Regions from separate parts of the Microbacterium murale genome, predicted to be linked through region 3. Evidence: predicted binding sites of a transcription regulator. Region 3 holds the regulator's gene; each other region holds the start of a gene.
What was found. Region 3 encodes HrcA, which represses chaperone genes, less so after heat shock. Its sites were predicted from a motif close to TTNGCACTCGNNNNNNNCGAGTGCNAA; they were not measured.
Positions count from the first base shown of each region.

Region 1: groL (chaperonin GroEL) is a predicted target of HrcA. The motif match lies at 1,578-1,604, and genes of this name have one in related genera.
Region 2: groES (co-chaperone GroES) is a predicted target of HrcA. The motif match lies at 6,424-6,450, and genes of this name have one in related genera.

Region 1 covers NZ_JAUSXK010000001.1:519,517-529,056, forward strand. Annotated here, with positions in the region: gene groL (chaperonin GroEL) at 1-1,541, opposite strand, end outside; gene QFZ46_RS02620 (LytR C-terminal domain-containing protein) at 1,653-2,228, opposite strand; gene QFZ46_RS02625 (DUF3263 domain-containing protein) at 2,288-2,545, opposite strand; gene QFZ46_RS02630 (DUF2332 domain-containing protein) at 2,555-3,547, opposite strand; gene msrB (peptide-methionine (R)-S-oxide reductase MsrB) at 3,633-4,043, shown strand; gene QFZ46_RS02640 (nitroreductase family protein) at 4,040-4,600, shown strand; gene QFZ46_RS02645 (DMT family transporter) at 4,601-5,515, opposite strand; gene QFZ46_RS02650 (SOS response-associated peptidase family protein) at 5,609-6,235, shown strand; gene QFZ46_RS02655 (cation:proton antiporter domain-containing protein) at 6,245-7,519, shown strand; gene QFZ46_RS02660 (tyrosine-protein phosphatase) at 7,532-8,257, opposite strand; gene QFZ46_RS02665 (hypothetical protein) at 8,325-8,630, shown strand; gene QFZ46_RS02670 (aldo/keto reductase) at 8,670-9,540, opposite strand, start outside.
Region 2 covers NZ_JAUSXK010000001.1:2,896,910-2,906,449, forward strand. Annotated here, with positions in the region: gene alr (alanine racemase) at 1-657, shown strand, start outside; gene tsaE (tRNA (adenosine(37)-N6)-threonylcarbamoyltransferase complex ATPase subunit type 1 TsaE) at 654-1,136, shown strand; gene tsaB (tRNA (adenosine(37)-N6)-threonylcarbamoyltransferase complex dimerization subunit type 1 TsaB) at 1,204-1,824, shown strand; gene rimI (ribosomal protein S18-alanine N-acetyltransferase) at 1,821-2,333, shown strand; gene tsaD (tRNA (adenosine(37)-N6)-threonylcarbamoyltransferase complex transferase subunit TsaD) at 2,330-3,406, shown strand; gene QFZ46_RS14090 (hypothetical protein) at 3,403-3,915, shown strand; gene QFZ46_RS14095 (hypothetical protein) at 4,099-5,139, shown strand; gene QFZ46_RS14100 (THUMP-like domain-containing protein) at 5,141-6,400, opposite strand; gene groES (co-chaperone GroES) at 6,538-6,834, shown strand; gene rarD (EamA family transporter RarD) at 6,985-7,908, shown strand; gene QFZ46_RS14115 (ABC transporter substrate-binding protein) at 8,063-9,316, shown strand; gene QFZ46_RS14120 (SDR family oxidoreductase) at 9,385-9,540, opposite strand, start outside.
Region 3 covers NZ_JAUSXK010000001.1:4,070,732-4,080,271, forward strand. Annotated here, with positions in the region: gene dnaJ (molecular chaperone DnaJ) at 1-778, opposite strand, end outside; gene hrcA (heat-inducible transcriptional repressor HrcA) at 820-1,854, opposite strand; gene QFZ46_RS19810 (carboxylesterase/lipase family protein) at 1,925-3,346, shown strand; gene hemW (radical SAM family heme chaperone HemW) at 3,343-4,560, opposite strand; gene QFZ46_RS19820 (DUF1990 family protein) at 4,574-5,227, opposite strand; gene lepA (translation elongation factor 4) at 5,289-7,139, opposite strand; gene QFZ46_RS19830 (ABC transporter permease) at 7,313-8,296, shown strand; gene QFZ46_RS19835 (ABC transporter permease) at 8,299-9,228, shown strand; gene QFZ46_RS19840 (ABC transporter ATP-binding protein) at 9,225-9,540, shown strand, end outside.

The sequences.
Region 1 (9,540 bases), 3.6 Mb from region 3:
GTGAGGAAGAGGCCGGCGATCGAAGCTGCGTTCTGCAGCGCTGAGCGCGTCACCTTGGCGGGGTCGATGATGCCTGCCGCGAACATCTCCACGTACTCACCGGTAGCGGCGTTGAGGCCGTGACCGCTGGGCAGTTCGGAGACCTTGTGTGCGACGACACCCGGCTCGAGTCCGGCGTTGAGCGCGATCTGCTTGAGCGGAGCCGAGATGGCGACGCGAACGATGTTCGCACCGGTCGCCTCGTCACCCGACAGCGTCAGCGCGTCGAGCGCCTTCGTGCCGGCCTGGATGAGTGCGACGCCACCGCCGGGGACGATGCCCTCTTCGACGGCTGCCTTCGCGTTGCGAACGGCGTCCTCGATGCGGTGCTTGCGCTCCTTGAGCTCGACCTCGGTCGCTGCTCCGGCCTTGATGACCGCAACGCCACCGGCGAGCTTGGCGAGACGCTCCTGGAGCTTCTCGCGGTCGTAGTCGCTGTCCGTGTTCTCGATCTCGCGGCGGATCTGGGTAACGCGACCCTCGATCTGCTCGGTCTCGCCAGCACCCTCGACGATGGTGGTCTCGTCCTTGGTGATGATGACCTTGCGTGCACGGCCCAGAAGGTCGAGCGTCGTGTTCTCGAGCTTGAGACCGACCTCTTCAGTGATGACCTGACCACCGGTGAGGATCGCGATGTCCTGCAGCTGAGCCTTGCGACGGTCGCCGAAGCCGGGAGCCTTGACGGCAGCCGACTTGAAGATGCCGCGGATCTTGTTGAGCACGAGAGTCGCGAGAGCCTCGCCCTCGACGTCCTCGGCGATGATGACGAGTTCCTTGCCGTCCTGGATCACCTTGTCGACGACCGGGAGAAGATCCTTGATGTTCGAGATCTTCGAGTTCGCGATGAGGATGTAGGGCTCCTCGAACACGGCCTCCTGGCGGTCTGCATCCGTCACGAAGTACGGGTTCAGGTAGCCCTTGTCGAAGCGCATGCCCTCGGTGAGCTCGAGCTCGGTGCCGAAGGTCTGCGACTCCTCGACGGTGACGACGCCTTCCTTGCCGACCTTGTCGATAGCTTCGGCGATGAGCTCGCCGATCTCGGCGTCAGCGGCGGAGATGGATGCCGTGGCGGCGATCTGCTCCTTCGAGTCGATCTCCTTGGCGCTGGCCAGCAGCTCCGCGGTGATCGCCGCAACGGCCTTCTCGATGCCGCGCTTGAGCGAGATCGGGTCGGCGCCGGCTGCGACGTTGCGCAGGCCTTCGCGGACGAGCGCCTGAGCGAGGACGGTCGCGGTGGTGGTTCCGTCACCTGCGACGTCGTCGGTCTTCTTGGCGACCTCCTTGACGAGCTCCGCGCCGATCTTCTCGTACGGGTCGTCCAGCTCGATCTCCTTGGCGATCGAGACGCCGTCGTTCGTGATCGTGGGGGCGCCCCACTTCTTCTCGAGCACGACGTTGCGACCGCGCGGGCCGAGGGTCACCTTGACTGCGTCGGCGAGGATGTTCAGGCCACGCTCGAGGCCGCGGCGGGCCTCTTCATCGAAAGCGATGATCTTTGCCATGAGTTTTGTCGTCCCTCCTGGACGTAGACGTTCTGATTAGCACTCAGGGTATGCGAGTGCTAACGCCCATTCTGGCACTCGACCCCATCGAGTGCAAGCCGCGGGCGACGTCTATTCGGCAGGAGTCTCTGCGGGATCGGGCGCCGCAGTCGAACGATCGGTACCGATGACGACCACGAGCTGCTTCTGCTCGGGATCGTTCGGGTCCGCGTAGAAATCGTCCTGCACGATCTCCGCTCCGCCGATCACGTCCGCGAGACCGATCGCGGCCAGCTCATCGGCTTCGGAGACGTAGTACACCGTCGTGTCGGCGAAGTCCTGCGAGCCGGCAGCACCGTAGCTCACCGATTCCGCAGCCCAGCCGCTGTTGATGATCGTGTCGCGCAGGTCGACATCCAGGCCTTCTTCGCCGGTGGCGTTCAGCACGAGCACCGAGTACGTCGGGTCGATGACGCCGGTGACCTCGGGCGTCGGAGCGATGGACGGCTCGGCCGACGGGAACAGATTGATGCGTCCCATCAGCACGAGGGCGACGAAGATCCCGACGACGATGAGGACGAGCGCAGCGACGAACGACCACAGCAGCACGACCCAGCCGTTCATCCCCGGGGCTTCGGCGCGATGCGCTCCCACTCGTCCGGAGGCATGGGCAACATCATCGAATCGATCTCTCACGGACTTGGACACCCGTCGATGCTATCTGCCCCTCGCCGAGAATCCACTCACAGCAGGTGCGCTCCGGTGCGTCAGCCGGCGAATCCGCGCATCCGCGACGCCCGCTGATCGGCCCTGCTCTCGCGAAGACGGCGCAGACGGCGGATCAGAAGCGGGTCGTGCTCGAGCGCCTGCTCGGTGTCGATGAGTCGGCCGAGCAGCTGGTAGTAGCGGGCGGGGCTCATTCCGAGGGTGCTGCGGATCGCTTCTTCCTTCGACCCGCCGTGCCGCGGCCAGCGCGCCTCGAGCGCGAGGATCGCGCGGTCGCGATCGGTGAGGTCTCCGAGCATGCATCCAGGCTAAGGGCGAAGATCGCTCGCACCCGCGCGCCACTCCCACCAGCGCCCCAATGGATCGGCAGCCGCGTGCACGATGCCGTCGAGCGCGACGACGAAACCCGGCCACGTGTCGGCATCCACCGGCGGACGCCACGCGTGGTGCAGTGACGGGGAATCGATCGTGATCCACCGGGCAGGCATGTCCTGCACCTGAGCGATGAGCGCCTGGCGCGCTGCCCACGGAATGTGCGCGAGCACTCCCGGTGTCGTGATCACGAGAGTCGCGTCGTGCGGCGCTGACGCTGCGAGCTCCTCGAGCTGCACGCCGGCATCGCCCCTCACGAGCTCGGGCGGGTCTGCGGCGGCGATGTCGAGAGCGGCTGTGATGCGTTCAGCCCGCCCCGCCTCCCCCGGCCAGACCAGACCCTGCAGCCACGCACGATCGCGTGGCTCGCGCGCATCGATCGGATCGAGGTCGATGCCCGCGCGCCACACGACCTGCGGGATCCGAACCGACGGCATGTCGCCGCGCACCTCGCTCGTCAGTACGACGCCGGAGACACCATCGACCGGGTCGAGCGTCGTGCGCAGGTCGCCATGCGCGTCGACGAAACGGTACGAGTACCGGTCGGGGTACAGGCAGAGACCGGCGGATGCTCCGATCTCCAGCAGCGCGATGGGACCGTCGATCTCGGAGAGCACCGGCAGCAGCGGCGCGAGCCGCAGCGGTTCATTGGTCTGCACTCGGCGAACTGCGCACTCTGCGACGATCTCATCCGCGTGTGCGAGCAGGAAGGCCCGCCACTGATCGAAACCTGCGAGAGGTGCGCCCAGCATCCGCGTCACCGCGAAGACGAGCGGGGGCTGCCGATGCGTCGCAGGGATGCGCGCCAGCACTGCTTGCACGGCCGTGTCGCGCTCGACACCGATCGCCCACTCCTCGTAGATAGCCGAGCGTCCCGGCGCCTCTTCTCTACCGAATCGTCCGTAGCGTTCGCGTACAGAATCCGTCATCTCTTCATTCTCGCGCGCGGCATTGCCTCACTGCGACGCCACGACGCCGTGGGAGGGGCAGAATGGAAGGGACTCAGGAGGCCTCATGGACTACAGCGTGAAGAAGACCGAAGACGAGTGGCGCGCGGAACTCGGCGATGAGCAGTACGCAGTGCTGCGCCAGGCGGCCACGGAGCGTGCCTGGACCGGTGAACTGCTCGACGAGACACGAGCCGGTCTCTACACCTGCGGCGCGTGCGGCGTGGAGCTGTTCAAGAGCGGCACCAAGTTCGACTCCGGATGCGGGTGGCCGAGCTTCTACGAGTCGATCCGGCCCGAGGCGGTGCAGCTCATCGAGGACAACACCCTGGGTATGTCGCGCACAGAGGTCCGCTGCGCGAACTGCGGCTCGCACCTCGGCCATGTGTTCCCCGACGGGTTCGGCACTCCGACCGGCGACCGCTACTGCATGAACTCCCTGGCGCTGAACTTCACTCCCGGCGACGCCGAGGCGTGAGCGCTCTCGATGCCGTGCGGGCGCGGCATTCCTGGTCGAAGGTCACCGAGGCGGCGCCTACTCGTGAAGAGCTGCTGACGCTGGTCGCCGCCGCTGGTCGCGTCGCCGATCACTCTTCGCTGCGGCCGTGGCGTCTGATCGAATTGCGGGGCGATGATCGACTGGCCCTCGGGAAGGCGATCGCCAAAGCCCAGGGCGACAAAGAGCCTTCGTCCAAGCCGATGCGCGCGCCTCTGCTGATCGCGGTGGTCGCGAGTTTCCGGAAAAGCGACAAGGTGCCCCGGTGGGAGCAGGAGGCTGTCGCCTCCGGCGTCGCGCACACACTGAGCCTGCTGCTCGACGAGGCCGGCTGGGGTGTCCTCTGGCGCACCGGCGAGTACACACGGTCGAAATCAGTCGCAAAGGCACACGGGCTGAAGAAGGACGAGGAGTTGCTCGGCTGGCTCTACGTCGGAGGCAAACCGGCCGGCAAGAAGCCAGGACGCCGCAGGAGCGTCGATGCCCGCGCGCAGCTGACGAAGATGCCTGCGAAGGCGAAGAAGAAGAAGACCAAGTAGTCAGCGCCGCCGTCGGCGCCAAGGCAGCGCCACGGCGACGGATGCCACGGCGACGGAGATCATCACGATGAGCTGCCAATGCGCGGGACCGGATGCCGGCGGCCAGAGCAGGTCGATCACCACTGAGGTCGTCAACTGCCCGAGCACGGAGCCGAGTCCGAGCAGCAGGACCCCGGTGTGCGCGACGATCGCCGCTCCCAGCAGGATGTAGGCGAAGCCGAGCAGGCCACCGAGATACAGCCACGGTTCGACGGGCAGAGCCTCGGGCAGGCCTCGCACCGCGACGCTGACGGATGCCGCGACGACGAGCACCGCTGTCCCGGTGATGAAGCTCATGAGCGTCGCGGTCATGGGAGAGCTCACACGCTGGGCGAGGCGGCCGTTCGCAGCGGTCTGCCAGGCGATGCCGACGCCTGCTGCGAACGGCAGCAGCAGCAACCACAGCGGCGTGCTCGCGATCACATCTCCACTGAGCGAGACGCCGACGGCGGCGAGCGCGAACACGCCGCCGAGTACGCGCCCAGGCGTCACGGCGACGACGCCGGCCGGCCCGAAACCGATCCGGTCCAGAACGAGTCCGTGCACCGTCTGTCCTGCGACGACGCCGACAGTGAACAGCGAGACGCCGAGCACGCCGGCGGTCACACCCTGCGTCGACACGGTGAGTGCACCGCAGGCGCCGCCCAGCAGCATCCAGTTCGGGATCGTGCGCGCACGGATGCCGCGCCAGAGGCGACCGGCACCGGCACGCGCCGACGGCAGGGCGAGCGTGACGATGATGAGGATCACGAGACCGACGCCGAACGACACGAGTCCTGCCACTATGCCGTCGTCGATGCTTACGCCGAGCACTCCGTTGATGCGCGCCTGGATCGCGGTCATGGCACCGATCGCGACAGCGCCGCCCAGTGCCACGGGCGCGGGAATACTTCGGGTCGCGGTCACTCGAGCACACTACCCGAGCAGACGGGCGCACTCGAAGTCGCCGGTCGGGACTATTCTTGCGGCATGTGCGCGAGCTACGGATTGGATCCCCGCTTCACCGATGACGAGCTGCTTGCCGAGGCCGACGCCGAGGTCATCGAAGGACTCCGCATCTGGGCGGAGCAGAACGCGGGCGAGACCCTGCGCCCCACCGGAAAGAACCTGCGGAACCTGAATCCGCTGCTCCTGGCGCACGACGAGAAGATGGCCCTCGAGCCGTCGTGGTGGGGTTACCTCGTGAACGGCGAGCCGGCGAAGTTCCCGTCGATCAACACTCGCTCCGAACGCCTGCAGGAGCGTCCGGCCGGCCTGAAGACTCGCGCGATCGTGCCGTCGACCGGATGGTTCGAGATGCAGAAGCCTGCCCGCGTGTGGCATGAGTTCGCCCTCGAGAACCAGGCGCTGTTCGGAATGGCCGCCGTCACGCAGAGAGGCCGCACTCCGGAGGGGGAATGGATCACGTGCTATTCGGTCGTGATGGCTCCGGCTGCGGATCATCTCAAAGAGTTCCATGACCGGATGCCAGTACTCATCCCTCCCCACCTGACGCACGAGTGGCTTACCGCTCCTCCGAGCAGAGATCTGATGGACGAGGCGATTCTCGCCTCCGGCGAGCTCGCCGAGCGCATCACCGTCTCGGCACGCCCCTAGGCCCGCGCCGTGCCCAACCTGGTTCTCGTCGGCCTCATCGCGATCCTGCTGTGGGCGCTGGTGTCCCACCGCTTCGAGCGGTGGGGAGTCGCAGGGCCGATAGGCCTGTTGCTGCTCGGGGCAGTGACGGTCGTCTGGGACGTCGACGCTTTCAGCACCGCGATCGACTCCCCGATCTCCGAGAAGATCGTCGAGGTCATCCTCGCGATTCTGCTCTTCGCCGATGCCACCGAGGTCAAGGGCGGCATCTTCGGTCGCGAAGGCAAGGTGATCGCGCGCCTCGTCCTCATCGCGCTCCCGCTGTCGATCGTGCTCACCGTCTTGGCGGGCGTACTGCTGATCCCTGACGCGAGCGTGCTCGTGCTTCTCGTCGTCGCATGTGTCATCCTGCCGATCGATTTCGCACCGGCCGCATCGCTTCTTCGCAATCGGCGTGTTCCCGCGCGATTGCGTCAGATCCTGAATGTGGAGAGCGGATACAACGACGGTCTGGTCTCTCCGGTGTTCGGCATGTCACTGGCGCTGGCAGTCATCTGGTCGACGATCGTGAACACACCGGCATCCGATCTCACTGAAGACAAGCTCGATGGCCCGATGGCCCAGTTCTTCGCCGCGTTCGTCAATGCGGTGCCGGCGACCGTGATCGCAGTGGTGATCGGCATCGTCCTGGGTGCAGGGATCGGGCATCTCGTGCGCATCGTTCGTGCGCGTTCGATCGCCGATGCCCTCGGGGCCCGTTACGTGATGCTGATCCTGCCCCTCATCGCCTATGGTGTCGCGAGTATCCCGGTGTTCAGCGCGAACGGTTTCGTCGCGGCGTTCGTCGCCGGAATCGGGTACAGGCTGACGCGCACGAGGGGTCATCGATCCGACGGCATCGACCACAGTGAACTGCTTCTCGTGGAGGAGGTGGGGGTGCTCGCCGCGAACTTCATATGGTTCGTGCTCGGCGGAGCGATGCTCGTCGTGGTCACCTCGGGAATCGACTGGTGGATGCTGCTGCTCGCCGTGCTGGCGCTGACTCTGCTGCGCATCGTCCCGGTGTACCTGTCGCTCGTGCGCAGCTCGGTGGGCAGAGGTGATCGCCTCCTCATCGGCGCGCTCGGCCCCCGCGGCACCGCGTCGATCGTCTTCGGGCTGCTCGCCTACAACGCTCTCCCCGAGGATGACGGCGTCATAGTGCTGACCATCATGGTCGCCACTGTCGTCGGCAGCATCCTGTTGCACGGCTTGGCCGCGCCGTTGCTCCTGAACCGGCGACGGCTCGAGGAAGAGACCGCCTGACGCTGCTGCGCGTCATTCAGCTCCAGGGATCAACCGAGTTCGCAGCGCATCGCGCACCGCCTCGTCGACGCCCGCCTTCTCCAGATAGGCCAGGGCGCCTCCGTGCTCACGATCGAGCCATTCGAAGGCGCTGCTCAACGCCTCGACCGGGGATCCGGCCAGCACCTCGACGAGCGCGTCCGTGACCGGAACGCGGAAGCGCCGCATCTTGCGCAGCATCCGCTCTGTCCACTCCCCCGACAGGTTCGCCGCCGTGGCCGAGTAGTCGGCCAGGATGATGTCCCGGTCGATGTCGAGCGCCGTGAGTATGAGCGCGACGACCAGGCCCGTGCGGTCCTTGCCCGCGGTGCAGTGCACGACGACGGCTCCGTCCGCCGACGCGACTGTGCGGATGACGCGTCCGAGGTCGCGCTGATGACGGGTCAGTACCGTCTCGTAGACGTCCTGCAGCGTGAGAGTGCTGGGGTCGAACGTGCGCGGGGCACCATCGATCGGCACGGACAACCGCGACGCGCCGGTTCCCCGAAGTCGATCGCGTCCCCCGATGCGTCGATCGAAAGCCGAGCGCAGGTCTATCACCTGGCGAATGCCGAGCTGCTCCAGCCTTCCGCGCCCCTCACGGGTGAGCCGGTGCAGCGCATCCGAGCGGTACAGCACGCCGGGCGCCAACACGCCAGGAGCCACCTCGCGGAAATTGTGCGTGCCCGGTACGTCGAGGCGGGTGACGGGGTCGTCCATGTGGTCATGCTATCCACGGCGGCACCGGTGTCGGCTATCGTGAGGCATCACCCACGGAGGAGTTTGCATGGGATCTGAAGTGAGCGGCGCCCGTCCTCGCGCTCTGCGCGACGGAACGGCAGAACCGCGCTTCGCCGCACGTTATGCGACGATCGACGAAGTCGCGGAGCTGCTCGGTGTGACGCCGGTATCGCTTCGCCAGACGATGCGCCGCCGCGACTCCGGTGAGGCATCGGCTGCGAGCGACGCGTTCATCGACCCGATCGGAAACGTCTCCGGCTACCTGTGGGATCGAGACGACCTCACTCCAGAGGCGATCGAGGCGTGGCACAACCGTCCGCGTCGCGGACGCAAGCCGAACAGCGCGCAGTAGCGGCCGACGCCGCCGAGCGCCATCCAGTGCGTTCCGTCGTCACCAGGCGTATGCCTCCGGCGCCTGTCCGCCCGGACCGGGGAAGAGCTCGTCGAGTGCGCGGAGGTCTTCTGCGCTGAGCGTGATCTCCAACGCCGACACCGCAGACTCGAGCTGCGCGACCGTTCGCGGCCCGATGATCGGACCGGTGACAGCGGGCTGGTGCAGCAACCAGGCGAGGCCCAGCGCCGACGGAGTCCATCCGCGCTCCTGAGCGAAGAGCTCGTATGCGTCGACCTGCTCGCCGTGCTCGGCACGCATGGCGGCTGCCCGCCCCGTGTTCGACCGCGCGTTGGCATCCGAAGACCCGCCGCTGAGCAGCCCGCCCGACAGCGGCGACCACGGCAGGATGCCGAGACCGTAGTTCTGGGCGGCGGGGATGACTTCGAGCTCGATCGACCGCTGCGCCAGGTTGTACAGCGACTGCTCGCTCACCAGGCCGAGGAAATGGCGCTGCTGGGCGATCTCGTTCGCCTGAGCGATGTTCCACGCCGCGAAGTTCGAGCTGCCTGTGTAGACGACCTCGCCCTGAGCGACCAGCACCTCCATGGCCTGCCACATCTCCTGCCAGGAGATGTGGCGGTCGATGTGGTGGAACTGGTAGAGGTCGATCCGGTCTGTCTGCAGCCGGCGCAGCGATGCGGCTGCCTCTCGGCGGACCTGCCATGCCGACGCGCCGCGCGCATTGACGACATCGCCGTCGACAGTGGGGGCGACCATCGGTGAATGCACTTTCGTCGCGAGCACGATGTCGTCGCGCACGCCGGGACGAGCCGCGAACCACCGGCCGATGATCTCCTCGGTTGCGCCACGACCGGCCGAGCCCCCGTAGGCGTTCGCCGTGTCGAAGAAGTTCACACCCAGCTCGATC
Region 2 (9,540 bases), 1.2 Mb from region 3:
GAGAGAATCGGGCGTCTCCGCATCATCGGCCTGTTCAGTCACCTCTCCAACGCGTCGCGCGCCGATGATCTCGAAGCCCTCGCGAAGTTCGAAGAGGGGACTGCGGCCGCAGCATCCGCCGGCATCCGGCCCGAGATCCGGCACATCGCCGCGACGGCCGCCGCGATCGACCACCCGGAGACTCGAATGGATGCCGTGCGCATCGGGATCGGCATCTACGGGCTCTCGCCGTTCGATGACCGCTCGTCCGCCGACCTCGGGCTGCGCCCGGCGATGACCCTCCGCGCAGCCGTCGCCGCTGTGCGTCGAGTGCCGGCCGGCGCGGGAGTCTCATACGGCTACGACCACCGTGCCGACCATGACACGACGCTCGCTCTGATCCCGCTCGGTTATGCGGACGGCATCCCGCGTCAGGCATCCGGTCGCGGACCGGTCATGATCAACGGCCGCAGGTTCACAGTCGCCGGACGCGTCGCGATGGACCAGTTCGTCGTCGATGTCGGCGACGCCCATGTGGCGGTGGGCGACGAGGCCGTGGTGTTCGGCGATCCGACGCTGGGCGCGCCCTCGGCGACGGAGTGGGCGAACGCCGCGAGAACCATCAACTATGAGATCGTCACCCGCATCGGCAACCGCGTGCCCCGGCGGGGCGCATGATCGATCCCGCTTTTCTCGGGCGTCGTGAGATCGCCACATCGGATGCCATGGAGCACCTCGGGCTCGTGATCGGCGAACAGCTGGAACCGGGCGATCTACTCGTGCTGACGGGTCCGCTCGGTGCGGGGAAGACGACGTTCACCCGCGGCCTCGCGTCGGGGCTGGGCGTGCGCGGTCCGGTGCAGAGCCCGACGTTCGTGATCGCGCGCACGCATCCGTCGCTCGTCGGCCGTGCGCCGCTCGTGCACGTCGACGCGTACCGGCTGGGATCTGCCGCCGAACTCGACGATCTCGACATCGACTTCGCCCGGTCGGTCGTGGTGATCGAGTGGGGGCGGGAGATGGCCCCGTCGATCGCGGATGCCTGGTGGGACATCGAACTCGAACGGCCCGTGGGCGCAGCGGGTGACGAAGTGGCGGACGAGGACCTGGATGCTGACGCCCCCCGCGTCTTGACGATCGAGCGCGTCGCGCGCTGAGACGCGGCCCCCTGCGGTGCAGGACGGACCTGAGCGATCAGGGCGCGCGGCCGACTACCCTGGAGAGGTGATTCTCGCTGTCGACACCTCCCTGGGCACGGCCGTCGCGATCGTCGACGCCGTCGGTCGTCGCCGTGCCGACGCGTCCAGTCCTGACGCGCTCGGACATGCCGAGGTCATCGGCGGTCTGCTGCAGCGGGCTCTGGCCGAAGCGGGCGATGAGATCACGCATGTCGTCGCCGGGATGGGCCCCGGCCCATTCACCGGCCTGCGGATCGGCATCGCCACCGCGCGCGCGTTCGCGCTCGGTCGCAGCATCCCGGTGATCGCCGTGCCCAGCCACTTCGGCGCAGCCCTCGGCATCATCGAGGAGGATCCCGACATCGGCACCTTCGCGGTCGTCACGGATGCTCGTCGTCGCGAGGTCGCGATCAGTGTGTTCCACGGGCTCGATGCCGACGGCATCCCGCACCTCAGATCCGACACCGTACTTGTGCCGCGCAGCGGAGCCGAGGCGTATCTCGACGGCCTTCACGCGCGCGAAGTCACGATCCTCGATGCCGCGGCCCTGGGCAGAGTAGGCATCCGTGCCGCGAACGCCGGACGAGAGCTCGCCGGCGCCGAACCTCTCTACCTGCGCCAGCCCGACGTCACGGTTCCAGGCGCGCCGAAGCGGGTGGGCGTGTGACCATACGCATCGCGACTCCCGCCGACCTCGACGCGATCATGATGATCGAGAACGCCTCGTTCCCGACCGACGCGTGGAGCGCCGAGTCGATGGCGGCGGAACTCGCGACGGAGTACAGCCACTACCTCGTCGACGAGGACGCCGGCGAGATCATCGGATACGCCGGGCTCCGTTCGATCCGTGGAAACGCGGATGCTGACATTCAGACCATCGCGCTCGTCGAAACCCGCCGAGGCGAGGGGCGCGGACGCGCGATGCTGCGGACACTGCTCGCCGAAGCATCCGCTCGCGGTGCTCGCGAGGTCTTCCTCGAGGTGCGCGCCGACAACCCCGGTGCGGAGGGGCTCTACATCTCCGAGGGATTCGAGGAACTCGCCCGCCGGCCGAGGTACTACCAACCGGATGACGTCGACGCGATAGTGATGAAGCTCGACCTGCGGCGGTGGGCGGATGCCGCCACTCCGGATGCCGCCACTCCGGATTCCGCCACGAAGGAAGCCACAGCATGAGCGAACCGCTGGTCCTCGGCATCGAGACGAGCTGCGACGAGACCGGTATCGGCATCGTCCGCGGCCGCACACTGCTGTCGAACACGATCGCCTCCAGCATGGACGAGCACGCCCGCTACGGAGGCGTCATCCCCGAGGTCGCCGCCCGTGCGCACCTCGAAGCACTGCAGCCGTCGATCGAGGCGGCGCTCGCCGAGGCGCAGGTGCAGCTGGACGACCTCGACGCCATCGCCGTGACCAGCGGCCCCGGCCTCGCCGGTGCGCTCATGGTCGGCGTCGGTGCGGCCAAAGGGCTGGCGGTCTCGCTCGGCAAGCCGCTGTACGCAGTGAACCACCTTGTCGGGCACATCGCCGCCGACATCGTCACACCGGACTCCGACCCGCTCGAGTACCCGACGATCGCGCTGCTCGTCTCCGGTGGACACACCTCTCTGCTGCACGTGCGTGATCTCACCACCGACGTCGAGTTGCTCGGCGAGACCATGGATGACGCGGCGGGGGAGGCCTTCGACAAGGTCGCCCGTCTGCTCTCGCTGCCGTATCCGGGCGGTCCGGAGATCGACCGCGCGGCCGCCGACGGCGACCCGAAGGCGATCCGCTTCCCGCGCGGACTCTCGAAGGCGCCCGACATGGAGAAGCACCGCTACGACTTCTCGTTCTCCGGCCTCAAGACGGCCGTCGCCCGCTGGGTCGAACGGTGCGAAGCCTCGGGTGAGCAGGTGCCGGTGGCGGATGTCGCGGCGAGCTTCCGCGAAGCCGTGGTCGATGTTCTCGTCACCAAGGCGCTTGCCGCCTGCGCAGACCTCGGGGTGCCCCGCCTGCTGCTCGGCGGCGGCGTGATCGCCAACAAGCGGCTGCGTGACGTCGCGATCGAGCGGGCTGCGGCCGCCGGTGTGACCGTGCGGATCCCGCCGCTGTCGCTGTGCACCGACAACGGGGCGATGATCGCCGCGCTCGCCGCCGAGCTGATCAGCTCGGGTCGCCGGCCGTCGACCCTCGCGTTCGGCGCCGACTCGACGCTGCCCGTCACCGAGATCCAGATCGCCGAGTCGCCGATGGAGGATGCCGCATGACCGATCAGCGCGGCATGAGCGAACCCGGCGCACCGGGTGATCCCGGTCGCGCGAGCAACGCGGACGAGCGGCCGAAACTGGAGAAGCCGTCGGCCGAGGTCGAACGACCGGCGGGTGCGACGCGGCTGCCCGGCGCTCCCCGTGACAGCTACACGAAGATGCCCACCGGCCCGGTCGGCGTCGAACCGGTCGTCGCCAGCGGTCCTGCCGACACCGCCGGGATGCCGGCCGTGCAGTGGGCGCCCGACGACGGCACCGTAGCCGAGGACAACACCCGCCTCGCCCCGTGGGCCCTGCTGGCCGCGATCGTCGCCCTGTGCGCATCGTTCTTCGTCGGCTGGGGGATTCCGCTCGCGATCGTCGCGGTGGTCGCCGCGATCATGTCGCTGCGACGCCCGGTCGAGAGCCGCGGGATCGCCCTCTGGGCGCTGATCCTCGGCCTTGCCGCGACGATCTATAGCCTGGGCTGGCTCATCTGGGCGGGTATGCAGTTCGAGAATCTGGGGTAGCGGATGCTGTCGCTGCTGATGCGTTCGCGAGACGAGTGACAGGATCGAACGGATGCTGAACGAATCTGAATCCGCAGAGCTGCGGATGCTGCAGGCCAAGGCGTACGGGCGCGGTGGTGGACTGTCCGCCGCGGAGGTCGAACGCCTTCAAGAGCTGGAGCCGGCACGCGGCGCGCCGCAATCGTGGAACTCGCGACGACCCCGGTTGCCGAGGCCGCGAAAGGCCAGGGCACCGACCTGGGCGGATCGTCACCGGATGCGGTGGCCGAGATGGGTGCAGCGGGCGAGAATGCGGCGTCCGACGCCGAGGCGTCGGAGTCTGAAACGCCGCCCTCGACGGGTTCATCCGGCCGGTCCGAGGCTGTTGTCCGCCGCCGATGGCCCGTCTTGGCTGCGGCATCCGCTGCGATCCTCGCGATCGGACTCGGCATCGGCTGGGGGGTCTGGGGCTGGGATGCGGAAGCGTACGCGCTCGCCACCGCTCACGCAGACCAACGCGCGGAACTCGAAGCGGACGATGTCTACGACTCTGGGACGGTCATCCCGGTGGCAGAGCAGTACGGTGTCGTCATCTGGCGTGCGGAGCGCTCGGACGGTGACGAGGTGTGCGTGATCGTCACCGGCACGGAGCGGGCGCAGAACGGCTGCATACCGTCCAAGGAGCTGGAGAATTCAGTGTGGCCGAACGCGACCGCGACCATTCCGGAAGGAGAGGACAAGGCGGGTCAGCAGCTCGTCGCCGGACTCATCCCCACGCTGACCGGCGAACTGGTGCCGTTCATCCAGGTCTGGGACCAGGGGCCCTCCGGTTGGGAATCGCAGTACAGCGACGGGGAGCTCGCGCAGCTGCGCGAACTCGAAGCCGCCGGTTACGTGGGCAGCGCGCTCAGCATCATCGGATACGACGGCGAGCATGTGGTCTGGGGCAATTGGGAACAGGGCGGCCTCTGCGTCATCGCACCCGCTGACGGCGGCGTCATCGAGGCGTGCTCCGAGGATGCTGAGGCCGAGCTCACGATCGTCGCAGTCGTGGACGGCGTCCCAACAGAATACGTCGTGCGGCAGACCGAGATGCGCGGCCCCCAGCTCACGATCATCCGGCACGCGGATGCTACGGATGTCAGAGTCGACCCCGAGACCGACGATCCGATCGAGTTCACGTTCGACGACCTGGTCGGCGGCGAGACCGGCGAGACCGGTACGACCGACGAGACCGGCGGCTGAGTCACACCCGATCGGCGAGGATCGCCATCCGCCGGTCCCCGACGCGCGTGAGGATCAGCGTCGCGGTCTGCGAGCCCTTCAGGCTCAGCTTCTTGCGGAACGCCGCCGGATCGATGTCCATGCCGCGCTTCTTGATCTCGATCGTGCCGATGTCGTTGGCTCGAAGCACCTGGCTGATCGCCTTGGGATTCGCGGCCATCACCTCGCGCACCCTGAACGACTGCACGAACGGGGTCGTCAACGCGGCATCGCCGGTGAGATAGGCGATCTTCCTGTCCAGCATCCCCGCGTCGATGCTCCGTGCGACGTCGCCGATCAGTCGTGCGCGGATGACGGCGCCATCGGGCTCGTGCAGGAAGGCGCCGAGCTCGCGGACGTCGGCATCCTCGGCATCCGCCCCCGCCGTGAGCTCGTGAGATTCTTCGCCGCGGATCACGAGCGCCGCACGCCGCACGCCCTCGCGCGCGAGCACTCCAGACCACAGCACGAGTTCGACGACGCTGCCGTCCGCACTGACCCACTGCGCTTCCGCGTCCGCGGGGAGCGACTCACGGTCGTGACCCGGCCCGAGTTTGATGCCGGTCGGGATCCGGGCAGCGAGTTCGAAAGCCCAATCGAGCGAGGGGGAGTAATCGGATGCTGCGACTCGCCGCGTCTCGTTATGACCCGTCGTACGGCGCGCAGGGTCGAGCCAGATCGCCGTACGCTTCGATCGCAGATGTGCAGCATCTTCGGAGGAATCAGCCGAATTCGTGCGCGGGTCGTGCACATCTGCGAAGTTCGCGCTCACGAAGTTCTCGGCCGTGCCGTGCTGCACGGTGGCATCCGCACCGAACGGGGCCAGGTTGTATGCGGCGATCGCGGCGGTGACCTCATCGGCATCCACGGCCACGACGTTGAGGCCGGCGCCTGCGAATGCGAGGGCGTCGCCGCCGATGCCGCAGCCCAGATCCGTCACCCGCTCGATGCCTGCCCGTCGCATGCGTCCCGCGTGGCGTGCCGCGACGCCGAGGCGCGTGGCCTGCTCGACACCGGCCCTGGTGAACAGCATCCGCTCGGCGAAGCCGCCGAACTTCGACGCGGCCTTCGTGCGGAGGTGCGCCTGGCCGACCACAGCAGAGACGAGATCGGGGGAGTGGCCGGCTGCGCGCAGCCTCGACACGGCGCTGGCGACTTCTGCCGCGGACGCGATCGTGCCCACCTCGTCGAGCAGCCGAAGGCCCTCGGGGGTGAGCAGCGCGGTCAGCTCGGACATCTCCACCGGTTCAGCCTACGCGGCCCGAACTGGCACTCGCATTGCATGAGTGCCAGCCGACGCCCTACACTTGTGATTAGCACTCTCGGGTTGAGAGTGCGAACAAGTCTTTCGTGTCAGCGTCAAGAAAGAAGAGGTAGACCGTGTCGGTTTCCATCAAGCCGCTCGAGGACCGCATCGTCATCCAGCAGGTCGAGGCAGAGCAGACCACCGCTAGTGGACTGGTCATCCCGGACACTGCCAAGGAGAAGCCCCAGGAGGGCGAGGTCGTGGCCGTCGGCCCCGGCCGCATCGACGACAACGGCAACCGCGTTCCGCTCGACGTCTCCGTCGGCGACCGCGTCCTGTACAGCAAGTACGGCGGCACCGAGATCAAGTTCGGCGCCGATGAGTACCTGGTGCTCTCGGCTCGCGACGTCCTCGCCGTCGTCGTTCGCTGAGCAACTCGACAACAGCGTAGAAGGCCCGGATGCTACGGCATCCGGGCCTTTTCGCATCCCTGCCGCGCAACGCCGGACACCCACCGCTCGTTTCCTGCCAACATCCGTCCCTCGGCGCTCGGCGTCTGCAGCCGGCAATAGTGTTGTTCAGTGATACCAGAGCGCAGCAACCAGCCCGCAGGAGTCGCCTACTCGGTCGGTGCCTATCTGCTCTGGGGGTTCCTGCCGCTGTACTTCCTGCTGCTGGTGCCGACCGGCCCGTGGGAGGTCGTGGCGGCGCGGGTCGTCTTCTCGCTCGTCTTCTGCCTGCTGCTGCTCACCGTCGCGCGCGGGTGGCGCCGGATCATGGTGATCATCCGGCAGCCGCGACTGCTCGGGTGGACGGCGCTCGCCGGGCTGCTGATCTACATCAATTGGCAGGTGTTCCTGATCGGAACACTCAGCGGCCACGTCGTCGAGACGGCGCTGGGCTACTTCATCAACCCCATCACCACGGTGCTGCTCGGCGTCTTCGTGCTGCGCGAGCGCATCCGCCGGTTGCAATGGGTGGCGATCGGCATCGCGCTCATCGCCGTCGTCGTCATCGTCGTGGCATACCGTTCGTTCCCCTGGATCGCGCTGTCGCTGACCGCATCCTTCGGCACGTACGGATTGATCAAGAAGAAGATCGGGCCATCGGTGGATGCCGTGAGCGGGCTCACCCTCGAATCGTTCTGGCTGATGCCCATCGCCATCGTGCAGCTCATCATCGTCGCGCAGACCACGGGCATCACCTTCGGAACGGTGAGCACGTGGCACACGGTGCTCATGCTGTTCGCCGGCGTCGCAACGGCCGTGCCTCTGCTGCTGTTCGCCGCCGGCGCCCGTCGCATCAATCTCACGGTCATCGGCATGATCCAATTCATCACGCCGATCATGCAGTTCCTCACCGGCGTGCTGCTGCTTCACGAGCCGATGCCGCCCGAGCGATGGATCGGGTTCATCATCGTATGGATCGCGGTAGCAGTGTTCGTGATCGACCTGGTGCGTGCGGGGCGGCGCGGGCGGCGCACACGCGTGGCTCCGGTCGTGTGAACGGCGCGCGACCCCAGTCGTGGCGGGGGCGCTGCGAACCGTCATCAATGCGAAACAAGATCGTTAGCGCACCGAGACCCGGCAAAAGCGCGCTCACCATAAGGTGGGATCATCCGGGCATGTATCGCCATGCCTGTCGTCGCAAAGGAGCATTATGAACCGCACGCAGACGCGTACGAAGTGGCTTGCCGGCATCGCGCTGGTAGGTGCCTCGGCGCTTGTGATCACGGGCTGCAGCACGCCCGCCCCCGAGTCGACTGAGGGCACCGGGGGCTCCGACCGCCCGGCCGACGTCGACCTGACGCTTCAGCTGGGCTCGCTGCTTCCCTCCACCGGATCACTGTCCTTCCTCGGCGCCCCGATGGAGGCCGGTGTGCAGCTCGCCGTCTCCGAGATCAACGAGGCAGACGCCGGTATCCAGGTAGAGCTCACGTCCGAAGACGAGGGCGACCTCGACAACAAGGCGTACGAGACCTCGATCACGAACCTGCAGAGCGCCGGCGTCACCGCGATGGTGGGAGCGGCATCCTCGAGCGTGACGAAGCTGATCCTCGACGGCAACGCCGGATCAGGCATCCTCACCGTCTCGCCGTCGAACACATCGGCAGACTTCACGGGAATCAACCCGCTGTACTTCCGCACGGCTCCCAGTGACAACCTGCAGGGCGAGGTCCTCGGCAACGAGATCGCCGAGGACGGGCACAAGACCCTCGGGATCATCTACCAGAACGACCCGTACGGCACAGGTCTGTTCGAGGCCATCAAGGCCACGTTCGAGGGTACCGGTGGCGAGGTCGTCGCCGAGGCGTCGTACAACCAGGGTGACGGACAGTTCAACGCCCAGGTGCAGACGATCGCCGCCGCGAACCCGGATGCTGTCGCCATCGTGTCGTACGACCAGTTCGCGACGATCGCACCGCTGCTCGGCAACGCCGGCGTCGACACCGGGGCGCTGTACCTCGTCGACGGAAACCTGAAGGACTGGCCTGACCTCGGAGTGAGCCTTGAAGGTTCGAAGGGCACTCGTGCCGGCGCTGAGCTGCCGGACGACTTCATCGACCAGCTGAACGAGGTCTGGACCGCTGAGGGCAACGAGCCGATCGATGCTTTGACCTACTCCGCCGAGGCCTACGACGCCACGATCCTCATCGCCCTCGCGGCGCTGCAGGCCGTGTCCGTCGAGGGTGAGGACATCGCAGGCTCCATGCAGCAGGTCTCCGGCGGTTCGGGCGAGGGTGAGAAGTGCACCAGCTTCGCCGAGTGCGCCGAGATCATCAACGGTGGCGGCACCGCCGACTACGACGGCTACTCCGGCGAGGTCACGTTCGATGACGACAACGACCCCGCAGGCGCTGCGATCGGCGTCTACGAGTTCGACGCGGAGAACGTGCAGACCCGTATCAAGTAACACTGTTCAAGAAGGGGGCTCCGGATGCTGGCATCCGGAGCCCCCTTCTTCGTGCGCGCCGCGCCTGGTTATCTGCCGGCAGCCGTGGCGTACGTGGCGAGACGATCGAACTGGGCGTCGCGGTCGGAGTCGACGATCTGAGCCTCAGGATGGCTGTCGTAGTGGGTGAGAATTCGACGCGCCCCCTCATCGAACGTGATCGTCGTCGCGAACTCCGGCACCAG
Region 3 (9,540 bases):
CGCCGTCGCGGCTGAACGACGCGTGCGGAGACACGGACACCTCGACGTACAGATCTCCGTTCGGGCCGCCCGCCTTGCCGACCTCGCCGGAGCCGGGCAGCTGCAGGCGCAGGCCCGTCTCCACGCCGGACGGGATGTCGAGCGAGACGGTGCGACGAGAACGCACCCGGCCCTGACCGCCGCATGTGCCGCACGGGTGCGGGATCGTGGTGCCGTAGCCCTCGCAGCTGCCGCACGGCTGCGACGTGACGACGTTGCCGAGCAGACTGCGCACCTGGCGCTGCACATGTCCGGTCCCACCGCAGATGTCGCAGGTCACCGGCGACGTGCCCGCCTGTGTGCACGAGCCCTGGCAGGTCTCGCAGAGCACCGCTGTGTCGACCTCGATGTCACGGTGCGCGCCGAAGACGACGTCGCCGAGATCGAGCGTCACACGCACCAGCGCGTCCTGGCCTCGCTCGCGACGTGAGCGCGGACGGCCGCCACGACCGCCGCCCTGCGCCGCCCCGAAGAAGGTCTCGAAGATGTCGCCGAAGCCCCCGAACCCACCGAAGTCGCCGCCGCCTGCGCCGTCACCACCGCCCATGTCATACCGACGACGCGAATCGTCGTCACTGAGCACGTCGTACGCGTGCGTCACGCTCTTGAATCGTTCGGCCGCGTCATCGCCCGGATTCACATCCGGGTGCAGCTGCCGAGCGAGCTTCCGATACGCCTTCTTGATCTCGTCCGTCGTCGCGTCACGCGACACCCCGAGAACCTCATAGTGGTCCGCCACAATCACCTTTCTGCATGTGCAAGCCGTGGGAACGATCCGCCTCAGCGGCTCGTTTCATCTTCATCGAGCATGCGCGACAGGTAACGAGCCACAGCCCGCGCCGCCGCAAGATTGCTCGGATAGTCCATCCGCGTCGGGCCCATGACTCCGACGCGCGCGGTGCCGCCCTGGGTCACGTAGTTGCTCGCGACGATCGAGGCCTCAGGTAGACCGAACGCCTCGTTCTCGGTGCCGATGCTCGCCGCCAGCCCATGCTCATCTGTGACCATCTCGCTCATGAGGCGCAGCAGTGTCACCTGCTCTTCGATGGCCGCGAGCAGTGGATGGATGCTGCCTCGGAAGTCCTGTTCGCGACGAGCCAGCGTCGCCGCCCCCGCCATCACCAATCGCTCCTGACGGAATTCGGCGAGTTCCTCACCGATGATGGCGCCGAGAGCGCGCATGGCCGCATCCGTGCGGTTGCCATCCTGCGCATCGACGAGCAGCTGCACGCGATCGGATGCTTCACGCACCGATTGCCCGGTGAGCAGCGCCGACAGGCGGGCGCGCAGCACCGCGACGTCCTCGTCGTCAAGATCGATCGGCAGCCCCGCGATGCGCTGCGACACACCACCGGCGTCCGTCACCAGCACCACGAGCAGACGGCTCGGGGCGAGTGCGACCACTTCGATATGCGTCAGGTGCGCTCGAGCGAACGACGGATACTGCGCGAGCGCGACCTGACCGGTGAGCTGCGTGAGCACGCGCACCGTGCGCGCCATCAGATCATCGAGGTCGGCCGGAGCCGTCAGGAACGACTCGATGGCACTGCGCTGACCCGTAGAAAGCGGTCGCAGCTGTGCGAGATGGTTGACGAAGACTCGATAACCCTTGTCCGTCGGAACACGGCCCGATGACGTATGCGGAGCGGTGATCAGCTCCTCATCCTCGAGCTGCGCCATGTCGTTGCGAATCGTCGCCGCCGATACGCCGAAGGAGTGCCGATCGACGATCGATTTGCTGCCGACGGGCTCGTGCGACTCGACGTAGTCCTGCACGATGGCTCTGAGAACCTGCAGACCGCGTTCACTGACCATGTCACACCCTCCCGCCTGGCACTCGAATACTCAGAGTGCCAATTCTACCCCGCACAATACGATGAGAGTCATGAGCGTCGCATCGCAGGTCACCGTTTCCACCGGCACGCTCGAGGGTTCCCAGGAGAACGGCATCCGGCGCTTCCTCGGCGTCCCCTACGCCGCAGCGCCGTTCGGCGAGAACCGGTTCCGCTCCCCGCAGCCGGTCGCGCCGTGGGAAGGGGTGCGGGAAGCCACCGTTTTCGGTGCGACGGCGCCTCAGCTTCCCTATCTGGGAGCGATCGGGGAACTGCTCTCAACGGTGAAGATCGAAGGCGACGACATCCTCACAGTGAACGTGTGGGCACCTGCGGACGCGACGAATGCTCCGGTGGTGCTCTGGATCCACGGCGGAGCTCTGGAGCGGGGCACAGCAGCCCTCGGCGGGTACGACGGTACGAACTTCGCCCGGGCCGGGATCGTGTTCGCATCGATCAACTACCGCCTCGGCTCGGAGGGCTTCTCCGTGCTCGAAGGCGCGCCACGCAATCTGGGGCTGCGCGACGCCGCTGCCGGACTCGAATGGGTGCACCGCGAGATCGCCGTCTTCGGCGGGGATCCCGATCGCATCACCGTGATGGGTGAGTCCGCCGGCGGGGCCATCGTCTCGGGGCTCCTCGCAAGAGACGATTCGCGTGCACTCATCGCTCAGGCCATCATCCAGTCCGGGCCGCTGGTGGCCCAGCCCTCCGACAAGGCAGGCCGGGTGAGCACGCAGCTCGCCGAACGCCTCGGCGTCCGCGCCGATCGAGACGCATTCGCGTCGCTCACACCGGAGCAGCTTCTCGACGCCCGTCGCGCCCAGTCCACGGGCTCGACGCCTCTCGGTGGAGCCCCCGGATTCCAGCTCGCCATCGATGCGGAGAGCCTCCCCCGTTCCCCTCACGAGGTTCTGCCCGAGATCGACACGCCGATCCTCATCGGCACGAACACCGACGAGTACCGGCTGTGGTTCACGCCGGAGGCGCTCACAAGCATCGGTCGATTCAAACTGTTCGCTGCACGCCTCGCGCTGAGGATCTCCGGTCGCGCTCAGCGGGCCTACCGATCCGAGTGGCCTCAGGCGACGACCGGTGAGATCTTCGGACAGCTGGCGACGGACTTCATGCTCCGAGCGCCCGCCAGCCGGATCGCTGCGGCACGCTCTGGACGCACATCGACGTTCGTGTACGAATTCGCGTGGCAGAGCCCGGTGCGCGACCTCAGGGCCGCCCATGCGCTGGAACTCGGGTTCGTCTTCGATCTCCTCGACGACGCGGAATCGCTCCGTCTTGCCGGCTCTGATGCGCCAGCCGGCCTCGCCGCAGAGATGAACGGCGCCTGGGTGGCGTTCATCAAGACCGGCGCCCCCGGCTGGCCCGCTTACGGTGAGAAGCGACTGACACGCGTGTACGACTCCATGAGCACCACTGTCCCCCAACGCCGTACTGCGGGGATGGACCTGCTTCCCTAGTCGGTCAGCTCTCGCACGACGGCATCGGCCAGCAGTCGTCCGCGCAGCGTGAGGCGTACCCGTCCGCGCAGTGCGGTGGCCCCGTCGATCAAGCCGTCCGCGATGAGGCCGGCCACCCGATCCCGATTCTGCTCGGGGATATCCGCGATCGCGAGTCCTTCTGCCAGTCTGCTCTCCAGCAGCACACGCTCGAGAAGGTGCGCCTTCGCATCTGGTCGCTCCGTTCCCGCGGCCGGTGATTCGGATGCCGCGAGCCGCTGCGCATACGCGGCAGGGTGCTTCACGTTCCACCAACGAAGACCGGCGACGTGACTGTGCGCTCCCGGGCCGAAGCCCCACCAGTCGCTCCCGCGCCAGTAGGCGAGGTTGTGGCGCGAGCGCTGTTCATCACTGCGTGCCCAATTGCTCAGTTCGTACCAGTCGAACCCTGCAGCGGCGAGGCGCCCGTCGGCGAGCTCGTACATCTCGGCCTGCAGATCATCGTCGGGGGTCGGAACCTCGCCGCGACGGATCTGACGTGCGAGCTTCGTCCCGTCCTCGATGATCAGCGCGTAAGCCGACACGTGGTCGGAATCCAGAGCGAGCGCGGCGTCCAACGACGCCTCCCAGTCGGTGAGAGACTCCCCCGGTGCACCGTAGATCAAGTCGACGCTGACGGCGAGCCCGGCGTCCTTCGCCGCGTCGACCGCGGTGCGCACGTTGTCCGGGTGATGCGTGCGGTCGAGAGCCGCGAGTACATGCGGGACGGCGGACTGCATCCCGACGGACAGCCTCGTGACGCCGGCGTCCGCGAGCGTCCGTGCGACCGCGGGCGTCACCGTGTCAGGATTCGCTTCGACGGTGATCTCAGCGCCGTCCACTATGCCGAACGCGTCGATCGCACGCTCCAGCATCCTGGCCAGGTCTCCCGCCGGAAGCAGCGTCGGCGTTCCTCCGCCGAAGAACACCGTGTCCATCGGGCGCAGCGCGCCGGCATCCGACAAAACGTCGCGAGCGAGTGCGATCTCCGACGCGAGTGTCTCGGCGTAGTCCTCCTGCTTCGCACCGCGGAGTTCACTGGATGTGTACGTGTTGAAGTCGCAGTATCCGCAGCGCACCCGGCAGAACGGGATGTGCAGATACGCCGAGAACGGCGTGCTCCCGTCGAGCGGCAGATCGACGGGCAGACGACCATCCGAAGGCGCCGGGTCACCGAGCGGCAGAGGCCCCGCCATCAGAACCCCGCCATCACAGCGGCGTCGCGTAGAGCGGCGAGATCGCACGGAGGTAGCGCGCGAAGAGTTCCTTGCGGCGGCGCTTCACGAGCCCGCGAACCATTCGATATGCCAAGGCGTTCGGCGCGTCGAACGCCCGCACCGTGAACCACACCTCGTCGTTGTCCTCGCGCCACTCGATCTCGAACAGCTCTTCACCGCTCACGACAGAGCCGCCGACCGTACCGAGCACGAAGCCGATCCGGCGGGACTCCTCAGTCACGGAGATGACGCGGAGCTCGGCATCAGCACGCATTCCCGCAACACGGCCGTGCAGGCGCAAGGTCATGCCCGGCCCCACGAAAGGCACGCCCTCGGCGTCGAAGCGCTGCTCGACCTCACGCGAGCTCGGCGCGATCGGATTGCCTTCGGCGTCGAAGCTGACGCCGGAATAGGCTGGTCCGGCGGCTGGGCGCACATCTTCGATGCTGAGTCCGGCCGCTCTCTGTGCGGTCCACGACAGCAGAGCGTCACCGGCAGTGCGGAATCGCTCCTCGCCACTGCCGATTCGCCAGGAGTCCTCGGCCGGAACGCTGCGCTCCGGCGGGTACTGCATCAGGTCAGGGGCATGAGTCGCCCCGACGGCGGCATAGTCCACCGTATCGTCTCGGAAAGTCCCGCGCCGCATGAGTTCCAGCCTACTTCGGGTTACCTGAACGGACACCCCCCGCGCCGCGGGAGACGAATCGCTACTTCTTATCTTTCCCGTCGACGTCGCCGGAGAGCGCAGCGATGAACGCCTCCTGAGGCACCTCGACGCGTCCGACCATCTTCATGCGCTTCTTGCCCTCTTTCTGCTTCTCGAGGAGCTTGCGCTTGCGGCTGATGTCACCGCCGTAGCACTTTGCGAGCACATCCTTGCGCAGGGCTCGGATGGTCTCACGGGCGATGATTCGAGCGCCGATCGCAGCCTGGATCGGCACCTCGAAGTTCTGGCGAGGGATGAGCTTGCGCAGCCGCTCGGCCATCAGCGTGCCGTAGGCGTACGCCTTGTCGCGGTGCACGATCGCGCTGAACGCGTCGACCTTGTCACCTTGCAGCAGCACATCGACCTTGACGAGATCAGCGTCCTGCTGGCCGGAGGGCTCGTAGTCGAGGCTGGCGTACCCCTGGGTCTTCGACTTCAGGTGATCGAAGAAGTCGAAGACGATCTCGCCGAGCGGCATGTTGTAGCGCAGCTCGACGCGCTCCTCGGAGAAGTACTCCATACCCAGCAGCGCGCCGCGGCGCGACTGGCACAGCTCCATGACTGTGCCGACGTAGTCCTTCGGCAAGAGGATCGCGGCTTTCACCATCGGCTCCGCGACAGAGGCGACACGCCCATCCGGGTACTCACTCGGGTTCGTGACGATGACCTTCTCGCCGGTGTCGGTCGTGACCTCATAGATCACACTGGGCGCGGTGGTGATGAGGTCGAGATCGAACTCGCGCGTCAACCGTTCCGTGATGATCTCCAGATGAAGGAGTCCGAGGAACCCGCATCGGAAGCCGAAGCCGAGCGCCACCGACGTCTCGGGCTCGTACACGAGGGATGCGTCGGAGAGCTTCAGCTTGTCGAGTGCTTCACGCAGTTCCGAATAGTCGCTGCCGTCGATCGGGTACAGCCCCGAGTACACCATCGGCTTCGGGTCGGTGTAACCGGGCAGCGCCTGCGTGGCCCCTCCACGGCTGGTCGTGACGGTGTCGCCGACCTTCGACTGGCGCACGTCCTTCACGCCGGTGATGAGGTAGCCCACCTCACCGACGCCCAGGCCGCCGGATGGGACGGGCTCCGGGCTCGAGACACCGATCTCCAAGAGCTCGTGGTTCGCGTGCGTCGACATCATCTGGATGCGCTCACGGGGAGACAGGCTGCCGTCGATCATGCGCACGTAGGTCACGACTCCGCGGTACGCGTCATAGACGGAGTCGAAGATCATGGCTCTCGCCGGAGCATCCGCGTCCCCCTTCGGAGCCGGGATGTCTCGTACGATCCGGTCGAGCAGCTCTTCGACACCCACGCCGGTCTTGCCCGAGACGCGCAGCACGTCTTCCGGCTGGCCGCCGATGAGGTCTGCGAGCTCCTTGGCGAACTTGTCAGGGTCAGCAGCAGGCAGATCGATCTTGTTCAGCACCGGGATGATGTGCAGGTCGTTCTCCAGCGCCAAGTACAGGTTCGCCAGCGTCTGCGCCTCGATTCCCTGTGCCGCATCCACGAGCAGGATGGCGCCCTCGCACGCGGCCAGCGAGCGAGACACCTCGTAAGTGAAGTCGACGTGCCCCGGAGTGTCGATCATGTTCAGCGCGAACGTCTGGGACTCGTCCTGCCACGGCATCCGCACCGCCTGGCTCTTGATCGTGATCCCACGCTCGCGCTCGATGTCCATGCGGTCCAGATACTGCGCGCGCATGTCTCGATCGGAGACCACACCGGTGATCTGGAGCATGCGGTCGGCAAGGGTCGACTTGCCGTGATCGATGTGGGCGATGATGCAGAAGTTGCGGATCTGCGAAGGCGGCGTCGCGGCAGGCGAGAGCGGAGTGAGAGCGCGTGGGGACATGTCTCGACGATTCTACGTTCAGGAGGCCCTAATCCCCGATTCGGCTTGACGAGTGATAGTCTCCCGAGGTTGCCTTGGTTCAGATCTGTGAGACTGAGTGCCACGAGCGATCCTCCCGATTCAGCGTTGCGTCGGTGATCCCGAGCGCGTCTGTAAAAGAGAAAGACAAAACCTTGATCAAGTATCTCCTCCGCCGTACCCTCGGCTGGCTGTTGATGATCGTGGTCGCGACCAACATCACGTACTTCCTGGCTTGGGGATTCCTCAACCCGCGGAACAACTTCGTCGGTCGCAGGCCCCCGCTCAGTGAAGAGCAGATCAACAACCTCCTCGAGCCGCGCAATCTCAGCGACACCGTGCCGATCCTCGAGCGGTGGTGGAACTGGATCACCGGCATCGTCCTGCGCTGGGACTGGGGAGTGAGCCCGACCGGCGGCTCTGTGAACGAACAGGTCGCCTACCGGATGTGGGTCAGCGCGGAGCTCGTGCTCGGCGCCACGATCATCATGACCGTCCTCGGCATCGCGCTCGGCGTCTACACCGCATCGCGGCAGTACAAGCTCGCGGACCGCATCGGTCAGGCGACCTCGATCATCACGATGAACATCAACGTCATCGTGGCGGCCCTCGGTCTCGTGCTCCTCGCGATCGCGCTGAACGACTGGCTCGGCGTTCGCGTCTTCTACGTGACCGGTTCCTCCAGCAAGGGCGTGGAAGGATTCTTCCCCGTCCTGATAGACGCGCTGCAGCATCTCGCCCTGCCGACCATCGGACTCGTTATCGTCGGCTACGCCGGCACGCACTTCCTGCAGCGCTCACTGCTGCTCGACAACATCAACGCCGACTACGTGCGCACCGCGCGGGCCAAGGGGCTGACCAAGCAGCAGGCGATCCGCAAGCATGCGCTGCGCACATCCCTCATCCCCGTGGCCACGCAGGTCGCATTCAGCATCCCCGCCGTCTTCACCGGCGCGGTGCTCACCGAGACGATCTTCGCGTGGAACGGCATGGGCAAGTACTTCATCGAGACCATCACGAAGAGCGACATCAACGGCGTCGTCGCCACCGCGGCGTTCGCCGGTCTCCTGACCGCACTCGGAGCCATCCTCTCCGACATCGTGGTCGTCGTTCTCGATCCCCGAGTGAGGGTGAGCTGAGCATGAGTGAAATGATCGACCCCACTGTCGAGGCACCCGCAGACCCGGTACTCCCGGTGAAGTCCGATGGCAAGGCACTGTCGAAATGGACGCTGTACACACGGCGATTCATGCGCAACAAGCCCGCCGTCGGCGGCATCGTGATCTTCATCCTGCTGGTGCTGTTCGCGATCATCGCGCCCCTCATCGCGAAGTACGACCACATCGAGCTCGACTTCCTGAATCTGGGCACGCCACCGTCCGCCGAGCATTGGTTCGGCACGACAGCGTCGGGTAACGACACCTTCGCTCAGGTCGCTATCGGCCTGCAGCGCTCGCTCATGATCGCCGTGACCGTGTCAGTCGGAACGACGATCATCTCGGCCCTGGTCGGTACGGCTGCCGCGTACTTCGGCGGCTGGACCGAGAAGATCACGCTCACCGTCATCCACTTCATGATGGTGATCCCGAGCTTCCTGATCCTCTCGCTCATGTCGAACCGTTCCGGTGGCGACTGGCGAGTCATCGCGCTCATCATGATCTTCGTCGTCGGCTGGTACTTCCCGGCCCGCGTGATCTGGACGACGGCGCTCTCGCTGCGCGAGCGCGAGTACATCCATGCCGCCCGCTACATGGGCGTCCGCGGTATGACGATCGTCGTCCGCCATCTGCTGCCGAACATCGGTTCGCTGCTCGTCATCAACTTCACCCTCGGCATCGTCGGCGCCGTCATGGCCGAGACGGGACTTTCGTTCATCGGGTTCGGTGTCAAGATCCCGGACGTCTCGCTCGGCTCGCTCATCGGCTCAGGGGCGAACACGATCACCAGCGCCCCCTGGCTGTTCTACTTCCCCGCAGCCGCACTGACGCTGCTCACTGTTTCCATGGCGCTCGTCGCCGATGGACTGCGTGACGCCCTCGATCCCACTTCGGCAGCAGGAGGCCGCGCATGAGCACTGTTCTCTCCGTTCGTGATCTCACGGTCAGCTTCCCCTCTGAAGCAGGGCGCGTCGACGCCGTCCGCGGTGTCTCCTTCGACCTCGAAGCAGGCAAGACCCTCGGCATCGTGGGTGAATCCGGCTCCGGCAAGTCCGTCACATCGCTCGCGATCATGGGCCTGCTCGACGAGAACGCCCGTGTCTCTGGATCGATCATCTACGACGGCCAGGAGCTGCTGGGCAAGTCCGACAAGCAGATGTCGGTCATCCGCGGCAACGGCATCGCGATGATCTTCCAGGACCCGCTGACCTCGCTGACGCCGGTCT